Regions from separate parts of the Paenibacillus sp. DRB1-1 genome, predicted to be linked through region 2. Evidence: riboswitches for the same ligand, from Rfam matches in the RefSeq annotation. Region 2 holds a riboswitch; each other region holds the start of a gene.
What was found. A riboswitch is a leader RNA that binds a small molecule or an ion and turns the genes downstream of it on or off. The one in region 2 is predicted to bind glycine.
Positions count from the first base shown of each region.

Region 1: linked by a shared signal. The riboswitch ahead of gcvT (glycine cleavage system aminomethyltransferase GcvT) and the one ahead of sdaAB (L-serine ammonia-lyase, iron-sulfur-dependent subunit beta) in region 2 are both predicted to bind glycine.
Region 3: linked by a shared signal. The riboswitch ahead of ACQW03_RS17340 (alanine/glycine:cation symporter family protein) and the one ahead of sdaAB (L-serine ammonia-lyase, iron-sulfur-dependent subunit beta) in region 2 are both predicted to bind glycine.

Region 1 is NZ_JBODQH010000001.1:4,110,011-4,116,091, reverse strand. Features, by position in the region: gene ACQW03_RS18575 (BglG family transcription antiterminator) at 1-362, opposite strand, end outside; gene ACQW03_RS18570 (PTS mannitol transporter subunit IICB) at 444-1,922, opposite strand; gene gcvH (glycine cleavage system protein GcvH) at 2,300-2,698, opposite strand; glycine riboswitch at 3,093-3,191, shown strand; gene gcvT (glycine cleavage system aminomethyltransferase GcvT) at 3,368-4,468, shown strand; gene gcvPA (aminomethyl-transferring glycine dehydrogenase subunit GcvPA) at 4,595-5,950, shown strand; gene gcvPB (aminomethyl-transferring glycine dehydrogenase subunit GcvPB) at 5,947-6,081, shown strand, end outside.
Region 2 is NZ_JBODQH010000001.1:2,074,701-2,080,781, forward strand. Features, by position in the region: gene ACQW03_RS09155 (ABC transporter ATP-binding protein) at 1-982, opposite strand, end outside; gene ACQW03_RS09160 (DUF6359 domain-containing protein) at 1,308-2,897, opposite strand; glycine riboswitch at 3,112-3,227, shown strand; gene sdaAB (L-serine ammonia-lyase, iron-sulfur-dependent subunit beta) at 3,440-4,129, shown strand; gene sdaAA (L-serine ammonia-lyase, iron-sulfur-dependent, subunit alpha) at 4,119-5,018, shown strand; gene ACQW03_RS09175 (Ig-like domain-containing protein) at 5,091-6,081, opposite strand, start outside.
Region 3 is NZ_JBODQH010000001.1:3,891,700-3,897,780, reverse strand. Features, by position in the region: gene ACQW03_RS17345 (iron-containing alcohol dehydrogenase) at 1-1,158, shown strand, start outside; gene ACQW03_RS17340 (alanine/glycine:cation symporter family protein) at 1,216-2,634, opposite strand; glycine riboswitch at 2,794-2,888, opposite strand; glycine riboswitch at 2,907-2,983, opposite strand; gene ACQW03_RS17335 (glycoside hydrolase family 1 protein) at 3,152-4,609, opposite strand; gene ACQW03_RS17330 (LacI family DNA-binding transcriptional regulator) at 4,822-5,793, shown strand; gene licT (BglG family transcription antiterminator LicT) at 6,027-6,081, shown strand, end outside.

The DNA of each region.
Region 1 (6,081 bases), 2.0 Mb from region 2:
GTTACCGTGACTTTCAAGTCTGAAGCCAGCGCCAGCAGCTTGATCGGCTCCCGTGTATCCAGCAGCATGCAGAGAACCACGATCTTTCTCTCCTCAGCCGAATATTCGTCTGACTTCGTATGCAGCAATTGCCTTCGCAGGCATACAAGCTGAGCTGGGTCAGCATCTATACAGATACCAATCCCTGACTTTTTCTCCAGCTTGACCTCATGAGCTGCCAGCCAATGCTCGACTGCTCCCAGTTCCCGATGAACCGTCCTTGTGCTGACATTGATCTTCGTGGCAATTTCCCCGGCTGTAACCTCTTTGGACTGCTCCAGAAGATATTCCACGATGTCACGTTGTCGTTTCGTAATATTCATAAGCGCATACCGTTCCTTCCCAAGCTCATCCCTCCAGCAGGAGACGTACACTGCATACAGTCCGCCTGACTACGACGGGGATTAAGAATCGGATTTCAGACGTTCAACCAGCGCTTCGTATTCAGGGCTCTTCAGAAAGTTGTCAATGGAAATGTGCTCAGCATTCGGGGCTACTGTTTTAGCCCGGTCTGTCAACGTTTTTTGCGTAATGACAATATCCGCATCCTGTGGAATTTCACTGATTGCCGTATTCGTAACTGTCACACCTACGCCCGCCTGCTTCATTTTTTTGCGTAAAATCGAGGCGCCCATAGCGCTTGAACCCATACCTGCATCACAGGAAAAGACGATCTTGTTCACTTCGGATTTATCCTTGAGCGTTCGATCTGCGGCAATCTCGGCAGCACGATCAGATTCGTGGTTATCTTCCGTTACAGTGGCGTTAGCACTTGCACTCTTGCTTTGATTTTTCATATCTTTCAGGCGGGATGCAGCTTCCTCCAGCCCCTCTTCTTTTTGCTTACTAGTCTTGAGTAACACTGCGGCAACAGCAAAGGATACGACCGCAGCAGCGATCACCCCGCTCAGCATTGGCAAATATCCGCCTTTTGGCGTCATTAGAAAATAGGCGATGATGCTACCCGGTGAAGGAGCAGCAACCAGTCCGGCACCTGTCAACATAAAACAGAAGGTTCCCACAACGCCCCCAGCTATAGCAGCAAGAATCAAAATCGGCTTCATCAAAATATAAGGGAAATAAATTTCATGAATCCCGCCGAAAAAATGAATGATGACTGCGCCAGGAGCTGACGACTTCGCAGTGCCTTTGCCGAACAGGCAGTAGGCCAGCAAAATACCGAGCCCTGGCCCAGGGTTAGATTCCAGCATGAACAGTACGGATTTTCCTGTTCTTGCAGCTTCCTCCAACGCAATCGGACTCAATACTCCGTGATTCAGCGCGTTGTTTAAAAATAATACTTTTCCGGGCTCAATAATGAGGTTGACAAGCGGCAGTAGCCCTGCGTTCACGAGGAACTGTACCCCTGCCGACAATATTTGACTGATCATTTGTACAATCGGGCCGATCGCCACATGGGCAAGCAGTGCTAGAATGGCACCGATAATCCCGGCCGAAAAGTTATTGACCAGCATTTCAAAGCCTGATCTGACCTTGCCTTCAATGGCCTTGTCGAACTTCTTCAATATCCACGCAGCCAGCGGACCAGCTACCATCGCGCCCAGGAACATCGGGATATCGGCTCCCACTATGACACCCATCGTCATAATGGCACCAATCACACCTCCACGCTGTCCGTGAATCATCGTGCCCCCTGTATAACCGATCAGTAGCGGCAACAAATAATTTTTCATCGGGTCAACCAATTGTGCAAAACCTTCGTTTGGAAACCATCCGGTCGGAATAAAGAGTGCCGTAATCAGCCCCCACGCAATAAAGGCTCCCATATTGGGCATAACCATACCGCTAAGAAAACGGCCAAAACGCTGTACGGCGACACGAGTGCCTCCTTTTGAACTTGGCTTTGCGTCCAATGTACTCATATTCAAATCCTCCTTGTAGGTAAGCATCACTACCTTTTCTTAAAATTCATACTAAATGACAGCGCTATCTTCATCAACGAAATGAAAACGTACTTTCGTCATGAACGTTGATGACAACATTTAAATTTAAATTATCCGGGAAGGTATTATACCTGCATAATTCTTCTTAATATGACCTGTAGCTATAGAAATTAGTCGAAAAACCGTGCTGGATTATGTATGATTCTTATATGGGGACAACCCTCTAAATCAGAATAAAACACGTAATTACGTTTGCAAAAAGACAAAAAAATAGCCGCTATGTTAAATCATAGCGACTATTTTATACAATAATCGAGCAGACAAATAACCCTCTTACTCCATACTACAATGCTCCATTACTGCCCATCGGAAATCAACTGCTCATACTGGTCCGCAGACAGTAGCTTGCCCAAGGCTTCCTCCACCTCTTTATCCATCTCTACTTCGATCATCCAACCTTTGTCATAGGGAGATTCATTCACTAGCTCAGGCGTACTTTCCAGCGTTTCATTCACTTTTAATATGGTTCCCGTCACCGGAGCAAAAAGGTCGGATACCGTCTTCACCGATTCAATCGTACCGATCTCCGCTCCCTGCTCAATCGTTGCTCCCGCCTCAGGTAATTCTACAAAAACAATATCACCCAGTTGATGCTGTGCAAAGTCTGTAATACCAATCCGCACCGTTCCATTCTCTGTCCGCTGAACCCACTCATGTTCGTCTGTATACCAAAGTTGCTGCTTCACTTCACCCATTCTGTTCCCCTCACTTCCATATGAATAAAATCGCTTTTGCTCACCTGTATTAGACAGGTTAAGATTATGACAACAAGAACACTCATGTCAATAATACTAACAAAAATACTTCATATCACCTCATATAGCGTACTATATAAAAAAATGATAGCTTATAACAAACGCTTACATATCCTTATTTATATATTAAATGTTTTTTCTATTATTTTTGATGACATTTTTATTGACATTTTGAATGAATTTGCGTATTAATGGGTTATAGCAAATGCTTTGGGAAACACACCGACAACTGCAAACGCGGATGAACGCGGAGGGAGAGACTGCCAAAAAGATTCGCATAGCTGTTGCCGCTTGTGAGACATAAGTGCACGCGAATCGGATCAAGTTGTTATCTGCAAAGCCAGGTAATATACCGTTGATCCCGAAGGTAGCGCCGAAGGAGTAAACCTGCATTGCAGGTGAATCTCTCAGGCAAAAGGACCTCTGCCGGACGCATCTCTGGAGAGCATTCGCTATTGGAGCGGATCACCCAAGGGGAAACCCGGTACATACCGGGGTAACTTTCTGGTATCAAGGACAGAGCTGAAAAAAGAGTGTAGACTGCCGTCTATACGTTTTTTTCGGCCTGTCTTTTTTGTTTAGCCGATCACACCGGATAGGAGTGGAATAATGACTAATTTGCGAAAAACACCGCTATATTCGTCCTACGGGACGCAGTCTGGGGTTCGTTGTATTGACTTTGGCGGCTGGGAGCTCCCGGTTCAGTTTAGCGGCATTCAAAAGGAGCATGAGGCCGTCCGGCAACGTGCGGGTTTATTCGATGTATCGCATATGGGCGAATTTTTGGTTGAAGGCAAAGAGGCCGAAGCTTTTCTGCAAAGGGTGACCACGAATGATGTCAGCCAGTTGGAACCAGGTCAGGCACAATATTCACTCCTGTGTTACCCCGATGGAGGTGTAGTAGACGACCTACTTGTTTACTGCAAAGGACCGGAACGCTACATGCTCGTTGTGAACGCATCCAACATCGATAAGGATTGGGATTGGCTAATTCGTCATATGCCTGCATCCGTTCACATGGAGAATATGTCTGATGCGATAGCATTGCTGGCGTTGCAAGGACCGGAAGCAGCACGTATTGCCGCAGCCGTGGCAGATACGGACATTACGAATCTGGCATCTTTCCGCTTCCATGAGAATGTGCCATTGTTCGGAGCAAAAGCACTTGTCTCACGAACCGGATATACGGGCGAAGACGGTTTTGAATTTTATGTACCTGCTGCGGAAGCACCAGCCGTATGGGAGGGTTTGCTTCGTTCCGGTGAGTCGTATGGGCTGATTCCCGCTGGACTTGGTGCTCGGGATACACTACGCTTTGAGGCACGATTGCCGCTGTACGGTCAGGAGTTATCTGCCACGATTTCACCACTCGAAGCTGGTCTAGGTTTCTTCGTCAAGCTGAATAAAGGAGATTTTATCGGTAGAGAAGCACTGCAACGTCAGAAAGAACAAGGGATTCCTCGCAAATTGATCGGGCTGGAAATGATTGATCGCGGTATCCCACGCGCCCATTACCCAGTATTCGCAGAAGGACAACACATTGGTGAGGTTACAACGGGGACTCAGTCGCCCACCTTGAAGCGTAATCTGGGCCTCGCCTTGGTGGACAGTCGTTTTAGCGCCCTCTCTACACCGTTGGAGGTTGAGATTCGTGGCAAACGCCTGCGTGCCGAGGTGGTGGCAGCACCCTTTTATAGACGCCCGCGCTGATCTTAAACTCTTTTTATTTCTATAAAGCAAACATGTCAGATATGAACTTCTGGTTTTTTCATCTCACACACTTTTTTATTAGCTAATTTACGTTTGAAATTTGCTTTTCGAAAGGAGCCAGAACCTATGAAGCAGCATCGTTATCTCCCTATGACTGAACAGGATCAAACCGAAATGCTACGTGTGGTCGGTGTATCATCCATTGATGATTTATTCAGTGACATTCCAGAGGCCATTCGATATCAAGGGGAACTGCCTCTTTCTTCTCGACTCGATGAGAAAGCCTTAACCCGCCACTTGGCTGAGCTGGCCGGACACAACGCCAATACAGACACACATGCCAGCTTCCTTGGCGCAGGAATTTATGATCATCATATTCCGTCCGTCATCCAGCACATCACTTCACGCTCGGAATTCTATACAGCCTACACCCCCTATCAGCCGGAAGTAAGCCAAGGCGAGCTACAAGCCATTTTCGAGTTTCAGTCGTATATTTGCGAATTGACGGGCATGGCTGTAGCTAATGCCAGCATGTACGACGGAGCGACTGCACTGGCTGAAGCGGGCTCACTGTCCGCCGCAGCTACCCGCCGTAAACAGCTTATCGTATCAAGGTCCGTCCATCCGGAGGCACGTCAGGTATTGGCAGCCTATGCACGCGGATTGGATTTGGACATCGTGGAGATCGGCTGTTCGGACGGCGTAACGGATGTTGATGCGTTAGCGGCAGCCGTATCGGAACAGACCGCGGCTGTTTTGGTCCAAAGCCCCAACTTTTTCGGAGCCGTGGAAAACCTGAAGCCGATGGCTGACCTCATCCATACGCACAAAGGTCTTTTGGTCGTCAGTGCCAATCCACTAGCACTTGGCTTGCTGGAAACACCCGGCAAACAGGGCGCGGATATTGTGGTAGGAGACGCGCAGCCACTTGGTATCTCCTCTTCTCTCGGCGGTCCGACCTGTGGATACTTTGCCGTTTCTCAGGCACATATGCGCCGTATTCCCGGCCGTATTGTGGGTCAGACCACAGACCGCAACGGTAAGCGCGGCTTCGTGCTGACCTTGCAAGCGCGGGAACAGCATATCCGCCGCGAAAAGGCCACCTCTAACATTTGCTCCAACCAAGCGTTGCTAGCTTTATCTGCATCTGTATACTTGTCTGTCATGGGTAGACAGGGGATCAAGGAAGTAGCGGAGCTAAATTTGCATAAAAGCCGTTATGCTTTAGAGCAATTGCTGAGCTTGAAGGGCGTAACTGTCTCGTTTAACGCACCGACGTTTAACGAGTTTGCCCTTAGACTGCCTGAGGGTACAGATATGAGCAAACTCCAGGCCGAGCTGCTAGCTGCTGGATTTATCGCTGGCTACGATTTGGGCCGGGACTATGAGGAACTTGCTGGTCACATGTTGATTGCCGTGACGGAGCAAAGAACCAAAGAAGAGATTGACCAATTTGTACACACCTTGGGGGGATTGCTATGACACACACCGGACAGGATCAGAAACAAGGGCTGTTGAAGGAACACGATCAAGCGCTCATTTTTGAATTGAGCCGTCCGGGTCGCATCGCCTATTCCCTTCCCGAGTGCGATGTTCCCCGTCGCCCGGTGGCA
Region 2 (6,081 bases):
CAAAATGAAAATGCTGGTAACATGTACAACGGACCCAATGTCCAGCGGAAATTTCATTTAGTTGGGGATGGTCTTCATGCACTCTCTGCTGAATCCAGGGAATACGCGGGGCAAAGCGACAGCTATTGCGGGGGATATCTTGTAATGAGGGAACAATGCCGCCGATGACATGCAGTGATTCCCCCTTGGTATGCGATCCCGGCATGGAAGCAAGCAAAGAACGCGTATACGGATGCTGTGGATGCCTGAATAATTCAAAAACATCAGCGCTCTCCACGATTTCTCCGGCATACATGACCACCACGCGGTCGGCTACTTCTGCCACAACACCAAGATCGTGCGTAATCAGGATAATTCCACTTCCGGTCTCCTGTTGAAGCTGTTTGAGCAAGTCGAGAATTTGCGATTGGATCGTTACATCGAGCGCGGTAGTTGGTTCATCTGCAATAATAAGAGAAGGTCGGCAAGCTATGGCAATTGCGATCATCACACGCTGTCGCATCCCTCCTGACAGTTCATGCGGATACTGCTCATACACACGCACAGGATTCGGTATATCTACGTTTTCCAGCAGCTCCAGCACACGTTCCCTTTTTTGCTTCGTAGATAGTGACGTATGATAATCAAGATTTTCCTCAATCTGCTTGCCAATGCTCATCAACGGGTTGAGTGCTGTCAGTGGGTCCTGAAAGATCATGCCAATGCCCGCTCCGCGGATTTTATTCATTTGCCCTGAAGAAAGACGGTTAAGGTCCGTACCTTTAAAAAGGACCTCTCCCTCTACACGTGTGCGTTCCATGTCATGCAGTTGTGCGATCGAAAGCGCCAGCGCGCTTTTGCCACAGCCGGATTCTCCGACTACAGCCAGCACTTCATTGGGGTTGACCGTCAGATCCAGATGGTCGACTGCGGGGTGATATTGATCCTTGATGCGAAAAGATACGGATAATCCTTTAATTTCCAACACGGGTTCGGTATTCAATGCGCGCTTCCTCCATTCTCCATGGTCTTGTCCCGCTTATTCTCACCATGTTTGATGTTTAAAACCTCTCATGAACATTACATACCGTTTTTATCGGAATAATTTGAATACATCCTATCACCAGTATATGGATATATCAATTAAGATTATGCTATCAACATCATTTAAAAAATCAATGATCCAGCAGTAGCGCGGCCTTTCTGGCACAAAATGTAATGAAATAACCAACCACAGGTTAATTTTCATTACAAAAAAAGTCGTTTGATCCCTCCGCAGGGATCAAACGACTAACTAATACCAGCTCACATTGAGCTTCTGGCGATAATTATGAAGCCGCTCCATAGGAGCCAGACTTGAACGTTCTAGGATCGTACCATTTGTAACCTGCTGCCGGAGCAGACCAAGGCTCAGGCTGCGGTTCCGTGGAAGCCGCAGGCTCCTCGAATGGCAGAAGCTTCGTTGGTTGATCCAGAGTCAAACCTTCCACATCGGACAATTTCGTGTAGTCCTGCTTCCATGCAAGCCATTGGACCGTTTGCACCAGGAAGGTGGAATCATCCACTTCTTTAAAACCATCATATGTCTTCTTCGACTGTCCGTTTTCCTCACGCACATATTTCGGTGTAGCATCTTCTACAGGGGAAGAATCACCGATGAACGCTGCCTTGCCTTGACCTACCTTGGAGATAGCGGCATAAGGTCCTTCCGCACGGCCCCCGCCGTTATAAACTCCCTGGTCTACCGCATTCCCCCATTTTTTCGTGCCTGAAGGGATATAAGCAATGCCTTTAGCCTTGGTAGGATCAATAATAGCCAGCGTAGATCCTGCATGCATTGCAATCGAGCGCACACCCTTGGTAATGCCGAAAGATTGATCTGCGGCTACAATGTCGGTAGCATTCACGTCACCGAGCGCATTGTAACGGAAACGAACGCCAAAGTTGGTCGCCAGCCAATCGGAGCTTGTTAATCCTTGCATCGCCGGTGATGCAGCTTCTTCTGCAGTCATGCCTTTGGCCGGATTAGTATAGGCTCCACGACGGTAGCCATTCATAACCTCGGAGGAATCCCAACGGTTTTTGTTACGGTCCGCATTATAATGATCGGAGATGAAGAAAACGCTCCCCCCGTTATTCACGTATTGCAGCAGGGCAGCCTGCTCGGATGCCTTAAAGGCAACATTCGCTTCACCAATAATGAACACATCATATTGGCGCAGCTTGTCATATGTTATGGCCTGCTCTCCATAAGTAAAAGGAATGGGACGGTTCAATTGGTCTACCGTAAAGCCTACATTACGCAGTCCATTGGCAAAGTCGGAGAAGGCGCCTTCAATGACCCAATCTGCTGCACCAGCGGTCTGGGCGTGCGTATTATCGAACAGCACCTTTTTGCCTTTTCCATCCGGCAGTGTAGTACCGGGTTGACCCGGGTTGCCAGGTTCACCTGGTTCACCCGGCTCGCTTCCGTTCACCAGTTCAACAGCGCTTGGGCTTTTCACTCCACCAAAATTATTGTAGGCGCCGAGTGTACCCGTCACACGAATTTTGCTGCCGATCAGCTCAGGATGGCCTGATAGCCCATATTGTCCTCTATACGCTGATGTCAGCTGTACATCCAATAGGTTAGACGTGTTACGTTCATTCGCCTGGTCGGCAATCAGTACGTTAAAATCATTCGCAAACGGGGAAGAAAAATTAGCCGTTTTCGATCCGGTAGCATGTCCGACGATGTAACCTTCCACCGTCACCGTACCTTCACTGCCTTGGCGCTGAAGTGCTTCGGCTACTGTCAATGCTCCCTCTGCCTTGACCTGACCGAATGGAACGAAGATCCCGATCAGCAGTGATACGATCGCTGCTAGATGCAGCATCCCTTTTAAGCGTGAACCTGTGAATCGCAAGCCTTTTACCATACGTCAATATCCCTCCTATGATTTCCATAAATATACTTGTCCTTTATCAGATTAGCCGCCAATCTTCTAATTCCTTCCTGGTTTCATCCATAATTATGTAAATTTTAATCTTTTTTATTGGGAACGCACCTGTTTATGTAAAAATTAAACCTGTGATTGACACCGAGCACGCCATACATTACGCTAAGAAAGACATGTAGAACGGTATACGCGAATGAAGATGACGGGAGAGTCTGTCCAGGGAGCCTACACTCTGGCGGCACCGAAGGAGCAAGGCGTCAGCACCCGGCTGACGGATAATCTCTCAGGTCCATGTATCGTCATCTGACGCAACTCTGGAGAGAGCGCAAGCCACCCAAGGGGTAAAGGCGGTAAGAACACCGCACGAAACTCTCAGGTAACGAGGACAGAGATAAGGGAAACTTCCTTATCCTGTCCTTTTTTGTGCTCACATTGTGCGTCAGCATTAGGAACCGTCATAACCGCGCAAAGACGCGGAAATACCATATAGTATGGTATTAGAACATACAGGGGGCCACACCATGCGTTTCAAAGATGTATTTTCCATTATCGGTCCGGCCATGACCGGACCTTCCAGCTCACACACCGCAGGCGCGGTACGGCTCGCACGCGTTGCACGGCACTGGCTCGGGACGCAGCCTGACCGTGCCCGTATGACACTGTACGGCTCCTTTGCCGATACGTATAAAGGACACGGTACAGACCTAGCGCTCATCGCAGGGCTGCTTAATTACGATACGGACGATCACCGGATTCCAGATGCCGAGCAATGGGCAGAGCAAGCCGGGATGGCCGTGGAATTCGCCGTCAGCGGACTCCCCGCGCCTCATCCGAACACTGTCCGTTTCGAGCTGTGGAAGGGCGAGGATCAGCGCACACTGTTGGGCTCCTCCATCGGCGGCGGCAGCATCCATGTCCAGCAGCTTAACGAATTCCGGGTCAATCTGACCGGGGAGCTGCCTACGCTGGTGCTTCTCCACTCGGATAAGCCCGGTACATTGGGCGCGATAACTTCAGCGCTGGGCGCGGCCCACATTAACATTGCCTATATGCACGTAGATCGCAAAGGCCGGGATGGTGAAGCACTCACCGCCATTGAAACGGACAGTTCTGCTCCAGCTGAACTGATTGCGGAACTGCGTTCTTTACCTCATATGTATGAAATTAAGATGATTAATTTGAAAAAAGGAGCTGAATCCGATGCGGTTTAGCCATCTGCATGAAATCAGCGCTTTATGCGCTGAAGAATCCACCACAATTGGCCGCTTGATGATTCAAGAGCAGGTACAAGAGACGAATACAACGGAGGAAGAAATCTTTCGCCAAATGTCTGATTATTATGAAGTCATGAAGAAAGCCGTTCATCGCGGTCAGACACAAGACACCGTATCCCGCAGTGGATTGACGGGCGGTGACGGCAAGCGCCTAGCCGAGTATCTGCGGGCAGGAGAAACCTGCTCCGGTGATGCCTCCGCGCTCGCCATGGCTTATGCCCTCTCCGTGTCGGAGGTTAATGCATCCATGGGTCGCATTGTCGCCACGCCTACCGCAGGCTCATGCGGGGTTATCCCTGGTGTGTTCATCAGTGCGCAGGAGCGGTTCGGCTGGGATGATGAGCATATGGTGAACGGTCTGTTCGCCGCTGGAGCCATTGGCTACGTGATCGCCAACAACTCCTTCATTTCTGGCGCGGAGGGAGGCTGTCAGGCTGAGATTGGCTCAGCTATCGGGATGGCCGCTGGCGCTATGGTCGAGCTGCGCGGTGGTACGCCTGAACAGGCTGTTCACGCCGTAGGTCTCGCTCTTAAGAACACGCTCGGCCTGATTTGCGACCCCGTCGCCGGACTCGTGGAGATTCCGTGCATCGTGCGCAATGGGCTGGGAGCCGTGACTGCGCTTGCCGCAGCGGACATGGCTTTGGCGGGTGTGCGCAGCGCTATTCCGTCTGACGAAGTCATCGACGTGATGCTTGAAGTCGGCAGTGCGATGCCGTCGAAGCACCGCGAGACCGCCAAAGGCGGCTTGGCCCAGACGCCGACTGGCAAGCGTTTGACCGAATCACTTACACGCAACACACCGACCAAGAAGGATAAGTCATAATTTATAAGCGGTAGCCTCCTTAAAATAAAAGAGCAAGCATATCGTCCTTGGACGTATGCTTGCTCTTTTGTTTTACTGAACGGTTACCTGTACCTTCGTCATTTTACCTGCATATTTCACAGTAATTACAGCTTTGCCCTTGCCCTGTGCCTTAATGTTACCGTCTTTGACAGTCGCAACAACAATTCTGGACGAGGACCAGACTGCCGGTTTGGAAACATCCTTCTCCGACTCATCCTTATACGTGGCTGTAGCCGTAACCTTAGCCAGCTGTCCTGCCTTCAAATTCAAAGCAACTTCGTCTGTTTGCAGGTATTTAAGCGTATCAACATCCACGGGTACGCTGATTACCTTCCCGCCAAACTTCGCCTGAATGTTAGCTTTACCGTAGCTAACCGCAGTAACCTGACCCTTTTTAACAGTGGCTACCTTGTAATTAGACGTTTTCCATTCCGCTTGGGCCGTAACGTCCTTTTCTTTACCATCACTCGATTTAACCACAATCGCGATGGTTTTTTGATCTCCAGATTTAAGTGACAACGCGATTGCATCCGCTTCAATCTTTTGCGCTACGTCCACTTCTACCGTAAACGTAATGTTTTGCTTACCATATGAAGCAGTGACGGTTGCCTTACCGCTACCATTCGCTTTGATCAAGCCTTCGCTAACCTCGACCACTTTTACATTGCTAGTTGTCCAGGTGGCGTCCTTGGTTACATCTGTTTTTGTACCGCCACTCTTAACTCCTGTTACTTTCAGCTGCTTCGTTTCCTGAGCACCAAGCGCAATTACACGCGAGTCAGTTTCCAGACGGTCTACAAGGCCTACTTGTACGTTAATCGTCAGTTTTTTGCCATTATAGGTCGCTGTAATAACCGCTTTACCAGCGGATTTACCCGTAATCGTTCCTTTGGACACAGAAGCAATATCTTCCGCGCTTGAAGCCCATTCTGCATCCTGTGTTACATCTTCCTTACGCCCATCCGCATAAGTAGCCGTCAAAGTTGCAGTATAGTCCTCATCAATATCAATCGTTGCCGTTTTGGAGGACAGAGACAGATCA
Region 3 (6,081 bases), 1.8 Mb from region 2:
TATTATAACCCCACCAAATTAATTTTTGGAGACAATCAAATTGAAGAACTCCAGCAGGAGCTGCTGAATTACGGCAAAAACATTTTGCTGGTATACGGAGGTGGAAGTGTCAAACGAAATGGTCTGTATGACCAGGTATTAAACGCGTTAGAGCCGCTACATCTCAACATTCATGAATTGTCCGGCGTAGAACCGAATCCGCGCTTGTCCACCGTTAAGAAGGGTATCGACATTTGCCGAAATGAAAAAATCGACTTCTTACTTGCAGTAGGCGGTGGAAGCGTTATTGATTGCACCAAAGCCATCGCAGCAGGGGCTGAATATGACGGCGATGTGTGGGATATTATCAACAAAAAGCACATGCCGACCGAGGCTCTGCCATTCGGCACCATCCTCACACTCGCCGCCACCGGTTCAGAAATGAATCCGGATTCTGTTATCACCAACTGGGAAACGAACGAAAAATACGTATGGGGCAGCGCGGTAACGCATCCGAAATTCTCGATTCTGGACCCAAAAAACACCTTCTCTGTGCCACGTGATCAGACGGTATATGGCATGGTGGATATGATGAGCCATGTGTTTGAACAATATTTTCACAATGTTAAAAATACACCGTTGCAAGATCGTATGTGCTTTTCCGTGTTGCAAACCGTGATCGAAACTGCACCTAAGCTGCTGGAGGATTTGCACAACTACGAGCATCGTGAAACGATTTTATATGCCGGAACGATTGCCCTTAACGGAACACTGCAAATGGGCTACTTCGGGGACTGGGCTTCGCATACGATTGAACATGCATTATCCGCTGTATATGATATTCCTCATGCTGGCGGTCTCGCGATCCTGTTCCCCAACTGGATGAGACATACGGTGGATCAGGATGCTGCACGCATGAAGCGGCTGATGCTCAGCATGTTTGATTTAGATACCACTGGTAAAACGGATAAGGAAATTGCTTTGGAGGGGATTGATCGCCTGAGTGCATTCTGGACAAGTCTCGGTGCCCCTTCCACCCTGGCCGATTACAATATTAATGATGAGCAATTGGAAAAAGTCGCAAACATTGCAGCCCGTGAAATGGAATACGGAGGCTTCGGTAATTATAAAAAGCTGAATCAAGAAGATATTTCAGCTATTTTGCACGCATCGTTATAACATTCAAAAGGGAGTGTCCTCAAGCCTGTGATGACTGAGGGCACTCCCTTTTGGAATTTATGAATTAACCGTTTGTCCTTTTTCTTCTACTTGGATAGCTGCCCCTACACTGGCACCTGCAAGAATGCCCTTTTTCTTACTAGAATTCAGAGAATCCATATAGGTTCGGGTTTCTGCGACTACAATTCCTGATAAGCCGAGCAGGGCAATCAGGTTCGGGAAAGCCATCATTGCGTTAAATATATCTGCCAGCAGCCAAATCGCATCCAATTTAATGAACGCACCCCCGGCAACCAGTACGATGAACAGATAACGGTATGGCTTAATCCACTTGACCCCAAGCAAATATTCAACACAGCGTTCCCCGTAATAGTTCCAGCCGAGCATGGTGGTGAACGCGAACATAATCAGAATGATTGTGAGCAGTTCTGCCCCCAGCGGGAATGCGCTGGAAAATGCTTGCTGAGTCATCAGGCCCGCGTCGGTAGGCCCGCTCCACACACCACTAACCAGTAGCGTCAACCCGGTCATCACACAAATAACCATCGTATCAATAAACACGCCTGTCATGGAAATTAGCCCTTGCTCCGCAGGCCATTTAGTTTTGGCAGCTGCAGCTGCAATCGGTGCGCTTCCCAATCCGGCCTCATTGGCAAAAATACCTCTGGCTACCCCACTTCGCATCGCTAGCATAATCGTAGCTCCGGCAAATCCGCCCGTTGCAGATGTAGTTGAAAATGCCGAATGGAGCACCAGCGCAATTGCAGCAGGAAGTTGGTCAGCAAACCGAATCAGTACGATGAGACAGATCAGTACATACAAGCCTGTTTTAAAAGGAACGACCTTCGTCGATACCTTGGCAATGCTTTTGAGTCCTCCAATAGTAACAAGTCCTGTAAGGATAGCAATAATCAGTGCCGTTACAATGGGCGGAACGCCAAAACTATTTTCAGTCGAAGATACAATCGCTTTGACCTGCGGAAACGTTCCAATCCCGAACAACGCTACCAGCATGCCCGAAAAAGCAAACAGCATCGCCAGCGGTTTAAAACGGCGTCCCAGACCTTTCTCAATATAATACATCGGGCCGCCGGAAAATTGCCCATTCCGATCCTTCACCCGGTATTTTACCGCAAGTACACCTTCCGCATATTTCGTCGCCATCCCAAAAAAGGCTGCAACGACCATCCAGAACAAGGCACCCGGCCCGCCCAGCTTAATGGCTGTCGCTACGCCGACAATACTTCCTGTGCCAACTGTAGCCGCCAACGCTGTACTCAAAGCCGCAAAACTACTTACATCCCCGCTGCCTTCATTCGGGGCCTTACCGATCAGCTTGATCGCCAGGGGCAGGCGGAATACCTGCAGCATCTTCAAACGTATGGTCAGCCACAACCCCGTTCCCATGACAAGAATGATGAGAGGCGCCCCCCATATCCAACTGCTAATCGCTTCTAACACATGTACCAAATTCATTTCAACCCGCTCCTCCAGCATATTAGAAAACAAAAAAGAGTCAAATCCGCTGATTCGACTCCTGGAGAGGTTAAAGGCACGAAAAAATACAACCATCTTGCGCAGGTTTCTGCCTCTAATAGCTTATAAAAAAGCCTAGGGCATTCCCTGTCACAGGTTATTCGCGTCTCTGTCCTTTTGCCTGAGAGTTTAAGCAGATGTTCTCTGCGGTGCACCTTCGGCGCCCAATTAAGGGTCTCTCCAGAGTTCTGTCCGTTTACGGTCCCCGCTTGTTGCTGTAATCAGCCTAAGCACCTGAGAGTTTTGCCCCTTCGGTCGGAACTTTCGTTCCATCTCCCGCAAACATCAACCAGACATATGAAATTTTTATTTATTATACAGAAAACTTTCAGCTTATTACAAGTGAAAAGTTTGTGAAGCCCGCTGAAATATTATTATTGTGTCTATCAAAAAAGCGGGTACAGCAGATTGCATCCTTAGGATGTCCTCTGCTATACCCGCCCGAGAAGATATAGTATTACAATTCTTCACCATTGGTTGCTATCACATTTTTATACCAGTTAAATGAGTCCTTTTTGGAGCGTTTGAGCGTTCCGTTACCGTCATCATCCAGATCAACGTAAATAAATCCGTAGCGCTTGGACATTTCGGAAGTAGACATGCTCACAAGGTCGATAGGACCCCAGCTGGTGTAGCCAAGCAGATCAACACCGTCGGCAATCGCTTCCTTCATTTGAACAATATGCTGACGCAAGTAATCAATACGATATGTGTCATGCACAGAACCGTCTTCTTCTACCTTATCATAAGCACCTAGGCCATTTTCCACGATGAACAGCGGCTTTTGGTAGCGGTCATATAACGTGTTCAGTGTAACACGCAGACCGATCGGATCAATTTGCCATCCCCAGTCAGAGGACTGTAAATATGGATTTTTCACGCCACCAATCAGGTTTCCTGCTGCTTTCTCACCTTCTGGACCTGCAGAAACGGTCAAGGTCATGTAGTAGCTGAATGAGATATAATCGACCGTGTTATTTTTTAAAATTTCGGCATCGCCTGGTTCTGTGTGTATAACAACATTATTTTCTTCAAAATAACGATTCATGTAGTTGGAATATTCCCCACGGGCATGCACATCCGTAAAGAATAGGTTCATCTGATTTTCATTCTGGGCTTTCAGTATATCCTCTGGGTTACACGTATGTGGATAGCTTTCCAAACGAGCCAACATACAGCCGATCTGAGCGCCCGGGATGATCTCATGTCCCCGTTTGGTCGCCAGTGCACTAGCTACAAATTGATGATGCAGTGCTTGATATATCGCTTGTTGTTTGTTTTCTACACGGTCAATGACCACCCCGCCACCGGTAAACGGACTCATGGTCATTACGTTGATTTCATTAAAGGTCAGCCAGTATTTTACTTTATCCTTATAACGCGTGAACACAGTTTCGGCATAATTTACGTAGTGCTGTATAACTTCACGACCCAGCCAGCCATTATACTTCTGAGTCAAACCCAGCGGTGTCTCATAATGTGACAATGTTACCAGCGGTTCAATACCATATTTGCGCAGCTCATCAAATACATTGTCGTAGAATTGTAATCCTGCTTCATTCGGCTCGGCATCATAGCCATTCGGGAAAATCCGCGACCAGTGGATGGACATACGAAATACCTTAAAGCCCATTTCCGCGAACAATGCAATATCTTCTTTGTAGTGGTGGAAGAAGTCCACACCTTCACGCTTTGGAAAACGGGCATTGACTTTGCCTGCCAAAATGTCTTCGAGTCGCTCGGACGAAATCTCCATAGCATGATCGTTCTTGCGCTCTGCTTTGGGTACATAGGCAACCATGTCTGCACTGGACAATCCTTTTCCATCTACGTCAAAAGCGCCTTCCAGTTGGTTAGCTGCGGTTGCACCACCCCACAAGAAGTTTTTTGGAAATCCTTTTAGCGTCTTCGTCATGGTATAAAAACCTCTTTCCGTATTTAAGATTTTTACTTTGGTCCAGTAATCCCATCAAGTGCTGCAAATGTGAATCAATACCTAACGGTAACCGTTCTCCTTTGAAAAGCATTGACAGATGCTTTAAAATAGACGTAATGCCTTCATAAGCATCCTAATCGTTGTAACGCGTTTCATGTCAAGTATTTTTTTCTTATGTGAGGAGAAGCACCATGTCGAATCTTGATCAAATTGCAAAACTGGCGGGCTTTTCCAAAGCTACGGTATCCAGAGTATTAAATCAGTCCCCCCATGTCAGTCACGAAACACGAACTAAGATTTTGAAAATCATGCAGGAATTAGATTATGTTCCTAATCGGAATGCCATTTCTCTATCCAAGGGTCAGACGCTTCAGATCGGTATCATTACTTCAACTATTAATGAAATTGTTCTCGCTTTTCTGGACAGCTTTGTGGAAGTAGCCGGCCAGTATGGATTCCAAACCATTATTTATACTTCGGGAGAAGACAAAAAGAAAGAGCTTCAAGCCTTTGAGGATTTAAAAAGAAAAAGAGTCGATGCGCTGGTCATCATTTCCTGCGTGAATGACACTGATTTTTTGAGTACCTATTGCAAATATGGCCCGATCGTTTCGTGGCAACGAATGGAGCATACCGATATTCGCTCCGTCGCTATGGACCAGTATGAAGGATATATGTTAGCGCTCAAACATTTGATACAAAAAGGCTATACTCGTATATCCAATGCTTTTGGTCGTCCGAGCAGCATCAATACCCATAGCAGACAACGAGCCTACGAACAAATCATGAGTGAGCACAATCTGCCAGTGTTGCAACACTGGAATCACTCTTCTATTTATAATATCCGTGATGGCGAACAGGTCGTACGGGATTTGTTACAGCGTCGGGAAGCATTCCCAGAGGCTATTTTATGTGCTAACGATTATGTAGCAGTGGGTATTCTCTGCGAAGCACGCAGACAACGGCTTAACGTACCGGAAGATCTGGCGATTGTCGGATTCGATAACACGGAGCTGGCGCATACGATGGGGATTACAACGATTCAAAATCCCATCATGGCTCAAGCCCAAAATGCTTTTTTCATGCTTTCCCCTCAGCTGATTGGACGCCAAATGGAGCTTCATTCGCTAGAGTATAGCCTCATTGAACGTACGACCACGTAAGGTAACGATTTACTTGCAAATTAGGCAAAAGGGCCTTGATATGAAATATTTTTTGTCGAATCAGAATAAAATATGTTGAAATCGCTTTTTTTTGTGCTACAATAGCACTATATCGAAGGATTGTGACCGGTGATGCGGGCAATGCCTGAGTTCAATTGAGTGCTATTGCTAACAATAGTGTTGAATTGTGCTTAGGCATTTTTTATTGGTAAAGGATGGGAGGGGGAACTTCAATGATTATTGAGAAGGTGCTCAATAACAACGTCCTATTGACTAAAAACGATAAAG